4 regions of the Streptomyces sp. WG7 genome follow, and region 3 is predicted to be linked to each of the others. Evidence: riboswitches for the same ligand, from Rfam matches in the RefSeq annotation. Region 3 holds a riboswitch; each other region holds the start of a gene.
The links. Region 3 has a riboswitch for cyclic di-AMP ahead of ACP4J0_RS11185 (C40 family peptidase). Riboswitches for the same ligand answer to the same signal wherever they lie in the genome.
Positions count from the first base shown of each region.

Region 1: another riboswitch for cyclic di-AMP. It lies ahead of ACP4J0_RS00445 (transglycosylase family protein); the one in region 3 lies ahead of ACP4J0_RS11185 (C40 family peptidase).
Region 2: another riboswitch for cyclic di-AMP. It lies ahead of ACP4J0_RS09845 (M23 family metallopeptidase); the one in region 3 lies ahead of ACP4J0_RS11185 (C40 family peptidase).
Region 4: another riboswitch for cyclic di-AMP. It lies ahead of ACP4J0_RS18905 (transglycosylase SLT domain-containing protein); the one in region 3 lies ahead of ACP4J0_RS11185 (C40 family peptidase).

Region 1 is NZ_JBNGGE010000001.1:100,741-103,560, reverse strand. Features, by position in the region: gene ACP4J0_RS00455 (cytochrome P450 family protein) at 1-23, shown strand, start outside; gene ACP4J0_RS00450 (transglycosylase family protein) at 169-1,242, shown strand; cyclic di-AMP (ydaO/yuaA leader) riboswitch at 1,426-1,592, shown strand; gene ACP4J0_RS00445 (transglycosylase family protein) at 1,596-2,339, shown strand; gene eno (phosphopyruvate hydratase) at 2,716-2,820, shown strand, end outside.
Region 2 is NZ_JBNGGE010000006.1:269,205-272,024, reverse strand. Features, by position in the region: gene ACP4J0_RS09850 (tyrosine-protein phosphatase) at 1-503, opposite strand, end outside; cyclic di-AMP (ydaO/yuaA leader) riboswitch at 927-1,084, shown strand; gene ACP4J0_RS09845 (M23 family metallopeptidase) at 1,089-2,054, shown strand; gene ACP4J0_RS09840 (SGNH/GDSL hydrolase family protein) at 2,259-2,820, shown strand, end outside.
Region 3 is NZ_JBNGGE010000008.1:13,406-16,225, reverse strand. Features, by position in the region: gene ACP4J0_RS11190 (ATP-binding protein) at 128-619, shown strand; gene ACP4J0_RS11185 (C40 family peptidase) at 923-1,396, opposite strand; cyclic di-AMP (ydaO/yuaA leader) riboswitch at 1,400-1,542, opposite strand; gene ACP4J0_RS11180 (ABC transporter permease) at 2,096-2,820, opposite strand, start outside.
Region 4 is NZ_JBNGGE010000017.1:23,001-25,820, forward strand. Features, by position in the region: gene ACP4J0_RS18900 (polyprenyl synthetase family protein) at 98-1,108, opposite strand; cyclic di-AMP (ydaO/yuaA leader) riboswitch at 1,796-1,963, shown strand; gene ACP4J0_RS18905 (transglycosylase SLT domain-containing protein) at 1,969-2,469, shown strand; gene ACP4J0_RS18910 (HAD family hydrolase) at 2,608-2,820, opposite strand, start outside.

The DNA of each region.
Region 1 (2,820 bases), on a different contig from region 3:
GCCCGCCGTCGACGCAAAGGTGACACGCGCTCAACTCTGTGATCTTCACGTGATCTGCGCGGCATGAACTTGTGACAAGCGATCATCTGCCTATACGTTCACGAATCAGCGTGGCGCCCCGAGCACCACCCGTCGCGCGGTCCCCGTTGTCTCGTGAAAGGTCGTCGCATGCTCTCCGGGAACGGTCGTCACCGCCGCCCCCGCCAGGCTCCCGCCCTGGTCGTCGCCGCCGGAGTGACCGGCTCCGCCATCGCGATCCCGCTCCTCGGCGCCACCGGCGCCCACGCGGCCGACGGGGCGAGCTGGGACCGGGTCGCCGAGTGCGAGACCGGCGGCGCCTGGAGCCAGAACAGTGGCAACGGGTACTACGGCGGCCTGCAGCTGTCCCAGGACGCCTGGGAGCAGTACGGCGGCCTGGAGTACGCGCCCAGCGCCGACCAGGCCAGTCGCTCCCAGCAGGTGAGAGTCGCCGAGAAGATACACGCGGACCAGGGCATCGCCGCCTGGCCGACGTGCGGTCTGCTCGCGGGCCTGGGCGACGGCTCGGCGTCCGCCGGCGGTGGCTCGGGTACGGCGGGTGACGGCTCGTCGGAGGGATCGGACACCTCGAAAGAGCCGTCGGGCCTTCCCGGACTCTCCGGTGCGTCCGGCTCGACCGGCTCGTCCGGCTCGTCCGGTTCGACGGAGCCGGCGGATCCCACGTCCGAGGCGTCCCCTTCGGCTCCTTCCTCTCCCGCGTCCCCTTCCTCGCCCTCCTCGCCCTCCGCTGACCCTTCGTCGGACAGCGGGGACGATTCGACCAAGTCCGACACGTCCCCCGGCTCCGGGTCCACGGAGAGCGGCGAACCGCAGAACACCGGCGCTTCACCCACGCCCTCCCAGGAAGCCGGCGAATCGGACAAGCCGGGGCGGAATGACGGCTCTTCGGCCCTCACCGACACGGAGGAGTCCGGCGCGGGCCGGCACCGGGGCGGCAGTGCCGACGAGGGGGCGGTGGACGGTCGTACGGGCGAGTCGTCGGGGCGGCACGCCTCGCGCGGTGAGGGTGACGCGCGCCAGGCCGTGGACGGCTCGTACACCGTGCGTTCCGGCGACAGCCTCTGGGGCATCGCCGACTCTCTTGAGCTGGACGGCGGCTGGCGTTCGCTCTACGCCGGCAACAAGGAGGTCGTCGGCGCCGACCCCGACCACATCCTGCCCGGTCAGACGCTCACGGTCACGGGCGAATCGGGCGAAAAGTAGGGGGAGTTCGCGTCACGGTTAGAGATCGTATGTCCGTTTTGGATCTCGTGAGAGATAGGTCTCAGAAGCCGTGATCGTCTTTGTAAATCCGCGGAGCGCGTGACTACGGTCATGACCGCCCGTCATCGCGGGCCCCGGCTGCCGCAACGCCGAATCCTGCCAGCGGCCGTCCGGGAACAGTCGTCGCGTCAAGCGCCGAAGGCAGGAGCGGGGGACCCAAGGTAAGTGCCGCACCGGGCAGTTGAACCGGAGCGGCTAGGGGTGGAGCCGAGTTCCGCGAGGAACCCGGCCGGGCAACTCAACCGGCCCGAACCCGACAGCTCACCTCGCAGGCGTCGGTGAGGGGATCAACCATGCTGTTTTCCGGCAAGGGCAAGCACCGCCGTCCGTCCAAGGCCACCCGTGTCATCGCCGTCGCCGGTGTCACCGGTGCCGCCGTCGCCGCCCCGCTGATGGCGGCCGGCAACGCCTCCGCCGCCACCGCGTCCGAGTGGGACGCCGTCGCCCAGTGCGAGTCCGGCGGCAACTGGTCCATCAACACCGGCAACGGCTACTACGGCGGCCTGCAGTTCTCCGCCTCCACCTGGGCCGGCTACGGCGGCACGCAGTACGCCGCGACCGCGGACCAGGCCAGCAAGGCGCAGCAGATCGAGATCGCCGAGAAGGTGCTCGCGGGCCAGGGCAAGGGCGCCTGGCCGGTCTGCGGCACCGGCCTGTCGAACGCCGCGTACACCGGCGGCGGCTCCGGTGAGAGCCAGGACAGCGGCTCCTCCCAGGGCTCCGGCTCCTCCCAGGACTCCGGCAGCTCCGAGAGCGCGCAGAGCCAGGGCAGCGGCTCCGGCGCCGACCGCTCCGCCGAGCAGAAGGCCTCCCGCTCCGCCGAGCGTCCGGCCGCCGAGAAGACCGTCACCACCCCGACCGGCAAGAAGGTCGAGAAGGGCGACGGCGAGTACAAGGTGGTCACGGGCGACACCCTCAGCTCGATCGCCGAGGAGCACGACGTCGAGGGCGGCTGGGCCGAGCTGTTCAAGCTGAACGACGACATCGTCGACGACGCCGACCTGATCTACCCGGGCCAGCAGCTGCACCTGAAGTAGGCAGCAGCTCCCCTTGCTCCCGCTCCGGCGCGTGTTCCCCCGTACGCGCCGGAGCGGGATTTTCATGCCCTGACCCCGCACCCCGTTCCACCCTGACCCCGCACCCCGTTCCCGCCCTGATCCCGCACCCCGTTCCCGCCCTGATCCCGGCTCCGTTCCCGCCCTGATCCCGGCTCCGTTCCCGCCCCCGAATCCGGCCGGGTTTGCGGAAACGTCTTTGTTCCGTTCGGAAACAATTTACTCTCGGTTCTGTCCAGCGGGTGGGCCATCGGCTGGCCGATCGCCCGGAGCCGGTTAGGCTCGGTCCCGCAGAGCCGCTGCGGTCCTGTGGACCCGCGCGTCACACCGAAGCGTCACATTGAAGAAGGAGATGCTCGTGCCGTCCATCGACGTCGTCGTAGCCCGGGAAATCCTGGACTCCCGAGGCAACCCCACGGTCGAGGTCGAGGTCGGCCTCGACGACGGCAGCACGGGTCGTGCC
Region 2 (2,820 bases), on a different contig from region 3:
ATCGACAGGCCCGCGCGGTCCTTGCCGGCCGCGCAGTGCATCAGGGCGGGGACGCTGTCCTCGGCGAGCGCGTGCAGCACCCGGGAGTGCTCCGCCGTGCGCTCCTTGATGATCATGCGGTAGGAGTCGATCATCCGGTTGGCGCCCTTGCCGTCCGCCAGGATCTCGCGCAGCTGGTCGAGGTCCCCGTCGCGGACCATCTTCCAGAACTCGGCGCCGTCGGCCGGATCGCTCAGCGGCAGGTTCACATTGCGCACGCCCGGAAGCTCGACGTCCGGGCCTTCGAGTTTCTGGTCGGCCGCGTTGCGGAAGTCGAAGATGGTGTGCAGGCCCAGCGAGGCGAGGAACGCGGCGTCCTCACCGGTGGCGTGCGCCAGGTGACCGCTGCGGAACAGCACCCCCTGCCGCACTCGCCGCCCGTCCACGGTCGGCAGTCCGCCCACGTCACGGAAGTTGCGCACACCGGCCAGCTCGGGTTCGGTCGACGGGACCTGCTGCGTCACGGGGACTCCTCCCACTCCGCCCCGTCGACGCCGCTCGCCGACGGGCACCACTCGACGATACGGCACGGTCCTGGAGCCTCGGCGTTTCAGCCGTCCGACTACGCCATTCCTAAGCCTTCTGTCCGAATTGGCGCTTTCATTCCAACTAGCGCTGAAATGAAAGAGGGTGGCGAGGCGCCGCGTGAGCAGCGTCATATCCGTGACCGTGCGTTGCTCGTCATGCTCACGTAATCAGGCCGGTTTTCAAGGCGGTTTACGTGAGACGGCGCTCCGCGAATCGACGGAGGGTGACCGGTGATTCCCGTAAAGGATCAATCGGAACACCTGTCAATGGAACCCCTCGCTTGTCCCTGCGCGTCCTGGTCCCTTACGTTCACCACCGATCCGGACGGACGCCTAATCCTGCCGCCGACCGGAACCCGCACCCACCCACCACCCGTACACGGCAGGAGCGGGGGACCCACAGGTACGACTGCCTGTTCCGGTTCCCGGAACGGCTTGGGGTAAAGCCGCGTCTCGGCGCGGCCGGGCATCTCCAGCCCGCACCCGACAGCTCACCTCGCAGGCGCCGGAGAGGAATTCGTCATGCCCGCGAAGGGTAAGCACCGCCGTACCAGGACCATGCGCCTGACCCGCACCATCGCCGTCGCCGGAACCGGGGGCGCCGCGCTCGCGCTCCCGCTGATGGGCGCCGCCGCTGCCCACGCCGCTCCCGCGCAGTCCGTTTCCGGGCAGGCCGTGCAGTCCGTCCCGACGACGGCGAAGAAGGCCGCCGGAGGCAGCGCCGAGAAGAACGCGGACGCGCGGACGTACACGGTGAAGAGCGGTGACTACCTCTCGAGGATCGCCGACGAGCAGGACGTCGACGGCGGCTGGAAGAAGCTGTACTCGGACAACCGCGAGGCCGTCGGTTCGGACCCCTCGCTGATCCACCCCGGCCTGAAGCTCTCGATCAGCGGGCAGGCCGCCAAGGCGTCGGCCCCGTCGTCCTCCGCCGAGTCGGAGAAGCCGGCGGCCGAGAAGCCCGCCGCGCCGCAGAAGTCGTCGGCAGGGAAGTCCGAGTCGTCCGAGAAGTCGTCGGACGCCGCGCAGACCTCGTCCTCGGACTCCTCGGACACGAGCGGCCAGTCCGCCGGCGCCACCAGCGGCTTCACCTCGCCCGTCCCCGGCGGCAGCGTCGGCACCCCGTACCACCAGACCGGCAGCATGTGGTCCAGCGGCTACCACACCGGCACGGACTTCGTCGTCCCGACCGGCACCTCGCTCAAGGCCGTCGGCGCGGGCACCGTCGTCTCCGCCGGCTGGGGCGGAGCGTACGGCAACCAGGTCGTCATCCAGCTCGCCGACGGCCACTACGCCCAGTACGCCCACCTGTCCTCGCTCTCCGTCTCCGCCGGGCAGTCCGTGACGGCGGGTCAGCAGGTCGGTCTCTCGGGTGCCACCGGCAACGTGACCGGCCCGCACCTGCACTTCGAGATCCGCACCACGCCGGACTACGGCTCGGACGTGGACCCGATCGCCTACCTGCGCTCGCACGGCGTCTCCCTCTGACGACGGTTTCGGGCACAGCCCCCGCGCGACCGAAGGCCGGACCCCGATCCCCGGGTCCGGCCTTCGGTGTATTCCTGAATTGGTGAACACTTTAGGAGTGGTCTTTCTCACCGCCCGTCAACCCTTTCTACGGTCGCGTAGGTCACATTCCGAGGTGAATCATGGGCCGACGTGGCAGACGATTCGAAGAGTGACAGCAGAGAAGTGATCGGGTCGTACGTGGCGGTGGGGGACAGCTTCACCGAGGGCGTCGGCGACCCCGGACCCGACGGGGCGTTCGTCGGCTGGGCCGACCGGTTCGCCGTACTGCTCGCCGACCGACGCCCCGAGGGCGACTTCAGGTACACCAACCTCGCCGTGCGCGGCAGGCTGCTCGACCAGATCGTGGCGGAACAGGTCCCGCGCGTCGCCGAACTCGCGCCGGACCTGGTCTCCTTCGCGGCGGGCGGCAACGACATCATCCGGCCCGGCACCGACCCCGACGAGGTGGCGGAGCGGTTCGAGCGGGCGGTGGCCGCGCTGACCGCCGTGGCCGGCACCGTCCTCGTGACGACCGGCTTCGACACCCGTGGGGTGCCCGTCCTCAAGCATCTGCGCGGCAAGATCGCCACGTACAACGGACACGTCCGTGCCGTAGCCGACCGCTACGGCTGTCCCGTCCTCGACCTGTGGTCGCTGCGGAGCGTCCAGGACCGCAGGGCGTGGGACGCCGACCGGCTGCACCTGTCACCCGAGGGGCACACGCGCGTGGCGCTGCGCGCGGGGC
Region 3 (2,820 bases):
TTGGTGGATCGCCGCCCTTACCGGGCCTGGTGGTGGCAGTCTGACGGCGAAGCACCAGTCCGGGACCGTACTCGAACCATCCGCTCCGTGTCCGGCTGCGGTCCCGTGGGAAAGGGACGACGTCGCCATGGCAGACCATCTGGAAGCATCCGTCACTCTGCCGAGCGATCCCGCCTCGGTGGCCGCCGCGCGTACCTATGTGGTCGGCACGCTGGTGGAGTGGGGCCTGCCGGCGGACACCGAGGTGTCCGAAACCGTCCGGCTCATCGTCTCCGAGCTGACCACCAACGCGGTCCAGCACACGCTCGGACAGTCACCCACCTTCACGGTGGACCTCGTGCTCGACCGCGACGAACGACTGCGTATCGGCGTCACCGACAGCCATCCGGGGTTTCCCAAGCGTCTGCCCGCCGCCGTCCAGCAGGACAACGGCCGCGGCATGGTGATCATCCGCTGGCTGACGGCGGAGTGCGGCGGCAAGCTGAGGGTGCGGCGCACGCGCGAGGGCGGCAAGACCGTCTTCATCGAACTGCCCTGGACGCCGCCGAGCAGTCCGGTGCCGCCCGAGCCGGCCACGGCCGTGGGGCGGGTCGCGGGACGGCAGGAGCCCGAACGGTGAGGCGCCGGCGGCACTCGCCGCGAGTCTGTTCCGTGTGAGGCGTCGAGGGCAGTGTCGAGGGCAGTACCGAACCGCCGCACGTGCGCGTGTGGGAGCGCGGGGCGTGCGGGGCGCGGGGCCGTCCCCGACCGGCACATCGACGGGGCGGCCGACGTCGCCAGGGCCGCCGGACCGGCGGCCTCGGCGCGTCGGGTGCGGGCAGGGCCGGTACGGGTACCGGCACAGCGCGTCGAAGCGGGGACCCGCCGAGGCCGTGGGCGGGCCGTGCCAGGAGACCCCGCCCTTCCGGGCGAGGAGCGGACGTCAATTGACCCGGCCGTACCAGACGCTGCCGGTCCAGATCTTCTGCAGACGGACCACGTCCCCGGTCTTCGGGGCGTGCCAGATCCTGCCCTTCCCGGCGTAGATGCCGACGTGGTAGACGCTGCTGCCCGAGTGGAAGAAGACGAGGTCGCCGACCTTGCGGTTCTTGGCGGAAATATGACGGGTCTTGTTGTACTGCTGAGCCGCGGTGCGCGGCAGCTTCTTACCGGCCTTCTTGAACGAATACAGGGTCAGCCCGGAGCAGTCGAACCTGCGTGGTCCGACGGCGCCCCACTTGTACGGTGAACCCTTCTTGGAGGCCGCGATCTTGAGGGCCTTCGCCGCATAGGTCGCCGCGGCCGCCTCGGAGGCGGCACCGGGGACCACGACGGATCCGCCGATCGCGGCGAGGGTGAGGGCCGAGGCCGTACCGGCACGGGCCATCAGCGACGGGACACGATTGAGCGCAGACATGCGCAACCCTTCGTCAGCCGCCTGTGAAGGATGACCTGTCGGATTCGGGCTGGCGAAGTTGCCCGGCCGCACGAGTGCGGCTTCACCCCAAGGGCTGCTCGGCCCGGCTTCTCTCTCGGAGATGACCGTTCCGGCGACCCGTCGTGCTCGGGTCCTCCACTCCTGCCGATCCACTCCTGTCGACCGGTCGTCCGGGCGGCGGCAGGACTCGGCGTCCGCCCGGACCGCCCCGCCGCTGCGGCGAGGGCTTGTCGTCAGTCACGGATCTTGTCTCGCCCAGTGGGAGAATCCCAACGGAACGTGCCCTTTGTGTTGTTACACGCCACTCGCCCGTTCGGGTGGACACCTCCGCGTTCGAGTCACAGCCGGGGGTGGTGACGAGCCCGGGACCAGCGGCGGAGCGGCTCGTTCCGCCGCGTGAGCAGCAGCGGTCGCGCAACTTCGGCCGGTCGGAAATCGAGGGTGTTCCTACGCCGAAAGGGGGTACGCCGTTTGGTCCGTTTCGGCCACCGGCGCGTCAACTGCCGGAACACGGCGGAAGGCTGACGCGCGCCGCCCGCCGTTCACCGTCCCGCACGCGCGGCGCCCGGACCAGGGTGCCGGCGTGCACTCCGGCCCTGACGCACCGGTGCGCACGGCGGCCGGGCCGGGGCCCCGCACCGTGGCGGGGTCCGCGGCCCGGCCGCGCACGGCCGGGGATCAGGCGGCCGGGGCCGGGGCCCGGTCGGGCGCCGGTGAGGCGCCGGGTGCGCGCTGTCGCAGTGCGCCGCCGAGCAGGACCGCGCCCAGGCCCAGCAGGGACCACCACGTGAGCGTGAGCGCGGGGCCGGTGGCCGCGGCGCCCTCGAAGAAGGACACCGAGCGCAGGAGCGAGCCGCCCGCGCCCGGCGGCAGCCACTGGCCGATCGCGCCGGCCGGCCGGGGCAGCATCTCCGGCGCCGAGGACGCGCCGGAGAAGGGGTTGCCCAGCAGCATGATCACGGCCGCGCCCAGCCCGACACCCGCGCGCCCGAGCAGCGCCCCGAGCCCGGCGACGCCCGCGCCCGCGGCCAGGGCCGACAGCCCGAACACGCCGGCCACGGCCCACCAGTCACCGGTGACCACCCCGAGCCAGCTGTGCGCGACCACCGCCGCGACCGCGCCTGTCGACGCGGCGGCGCCGGTCACCGCGACGGCCGCTCGCACGCCGCGCAACCCCAGCAGGGTCACCACGGCGCCGGTCGCGATCCCGGCCAGTGCGAGCGGCAGCACGCTCGCGCCCAGGGCCGCGCCGCGCGGATCCGCCTCGGGGGCGGGCACCACATCGACCACCTGGACCGGCGTCCCCGTGGCGGAGGCCTGCCCGGTCACCGCCTGCTGCAGCAGCTGGGCCACGGAGGGGCTCGCCGCGGACGCCGTGAGCAGCTTCGCGCCCCGGTCGCCGG
Region 4 (2,820 bases), on a different contig from region 3:
CCACCACCCGCCGCCCTACAACGGCCCGCCCGGCACAGGTCACCACCCGCCGCCCTACGGCGGCCCGCCCGGCGCAGGTCCCGGGTGGCCAGGGTGCTCAGCCGGCCCGGTGCACCACGGCGTCACACAGCTCCACCAGCGCGGCCTTCGCCTCGCACTCCCTGAGCGGGGCCAGCGCCGCCCGGGCGTCCTTGGCGTACCGCACCGTGTCGCGTCGCGCCTGCTCCAGCGCGGGGTGGGCGCGCAGCAGCCGCAGCGCCTCCGCGTGCCGCGCGTCGTCGCTCAGGTCGGAGCCCAGCAGTTCGCACAGGGCGATGTCGTCGGCCAGCCCCAGCCGGGCCGCCCGCTCGCGCAGCCGCAGCACCGGGAGGGTCGGGATGCCCTCGCGCAGGTCGGTCCCGGGCGTCTTCCCCGATTCCTGGGAGTCGGAGGCGATGTCCAGGACGTCGTCCGCGAGCTGGAAGGCGACGCCGAGCCGCTCGCCGTACTGGGTCAGCACGTCCACGACCGTCTCGTCGGCGCCGGACATCATCGCGCCGAACCGGCAGGAGACCGCCACCAGCGATCCCGTCTTGCCGCCCAGCACGTCGAGGTAGTGGTCGACGGGGTCCCGGCCGTCCTGCGGCCCCGCCGTCTCCAGGATCTGTCCGGTGACGAGCCGCTCGAACGCCAGGGCCTGCACGCGGACCGCCTCGGGCCCGAGGTCGGCGAGGATCTGGGAGGCGCGGGCGAACAGGAAGTCGCCGGTGAGGACCGCGACCGAGTTGCCCCAGCGGGTGTTGGCGCTGGCCACGCCACGCCGCACGGCGGCCTCGTCCATCACGTCGTCGTGGTAGAGGGTGGCGAGGTGGGTCAGCTCCACGACGACGGCCGAGGGCACGATCCCGGGGGCATAGGGGTCGCCGAACTGGGACGAGAGCATCACCAGCAGTGGCCGGAATCGTTTGCCGCCGGCCCGCACCAGATGCTGGGCGGCCTCCGTGATGAACGGAACCTCGCTCTTGGTTGCCTCAAGCAACCCTTCCTCGACAGCAACCAATCCGGCCTGGACATCGGCTTCCAGAGCCTGGTCCCGCACGCTCAGCCCGAACGGCCCGACGACGGTCACGAGGGGTCTCCTGTCTGCTGGTGTCTACTGGCGATTACCTGGTTTGTCGATAGGTCGCTGCCACCACTCGAGCCAGCGTATCCGGTCACCTTTCGATCACCGCGAGCGCCCACCGTTACAGGCCGGTCGGTATCGGATCATGAACAGTATGTTTTTGATCAGGCGATATGAGCAGATATTGATCGACATCGCCGGGGCCAGAACCCGCCACTGATGATCACATCACCCCTCCCAACGGCTCGCACTCCGAATACGTCACCCACTCGGCTCACCCTGCCCCACCCCGAACGGATGCCCCCAGGGCGCGCGGAAACACCGCTCAGGGCGGGGTCACACACGGGGTGCGCACGACAGCAGGCCCGCCCGGCCGTCGACCAGCACCCGAACCCCTCCCACCCATGGGCAATTGACCCACAGTTGGCCTCAATGCCCGATTTGCCACACTTGTCGATGCGGGTGAGTTGACTCACTCCTCCGCACCTCCGGGCAACCCTGCCGCCGACTGTGCCCTCCCTTTGCCCCGCAAGGCATTTGGCCCTTGGCAGCCGCAAAGGATCAAGTACCTCAAACCCCTCAGATCAAGGTCAACAGGCGCGTTGGGTGATTCCTGCACTTGTTTCGGACATGTGCTCTCGCATACGTTCCCGGCCTGTCGGGCGGACGCCGAATCCTGCCACCGCCCGGACGCACAGTCATCCGCCAACAAACTCGCAGGCAGGAGCGGGGGACCCAGGTAAGTCGCCGCACCGGTCACCACCGGAGCGGCTCGGGGTGAAGCCGTGTCCGTCAGGACCCGGCCGGGCACCTCCCCGCCCGAACCCGACAGCTCACCTCGCAGGCGTAAGGAGAGGGACTCACACATGTCTGCCAACGGTCAGAACCGTCACGCCCGGACCAGCCGCCTCGCCCGCAAGCTCGCCGTGGCCGGCACCGGCGCCGCCGTGCTCGCCCTGCCGCTCCTCGGCGCCACCGGCGCGTCCGCGGCCACCCCGGCCACCACCACGGCCGCCGCGGCCGCCACCACCGCGGCGACGACCTACCCGGACAACCTCGACGGCTGGATCCGGGAGTCGCTCGACATCATGGCCCAGCACGGCATCCCCGGGACGTACGAGGGCATCCACCGCAACATCATGCGGGAGTCGTCCGGCAACCCGTACGCCATCAACAACTGGGACATCAACGCCATCAACGGCACCCCGTCCAAGGGGCTGCTCCAGGTGATCGCCCCGACCTTCGAGGCGTACCACGTGCCCGGCACCTCCTGGGACCCGTACGACCCGGTCGCCAACATCACCGCGGCCTGCAACTACGCGGCCGACCGATACGGCTCGATGGACAACGTCTTCGGCGCGTACTGAGACGCACTGCCACAGAGGCACTGCCACAGAGGCACTGAAGCACTGGCGCCTGAGGAACTGAAGCACTGACGCCTGAGGCACTGAGGCACTGACAAAGAGGCTCCGGCCGAGGAGGCTCCTCGGCCGAGGGGGCTCCGCTCAGGAGGCCCCGAAGACCCGCTCGAGGACGACGGCCACGCCGTCGTCCTCGTTCGTCGTGGTGACCTCGTCGGCCACCGCCTTGAGTTCGGGGTGGGCGTCGGCCATGGCGACACCGTGTGCCGCCCAGTCGAACATGGGGATGTCGTTGGGCATGTCCCCGAAGGCGATCGTCCGCCGTCGGCTCACCCCCAGGCGCTCGGCGGCCAGCGC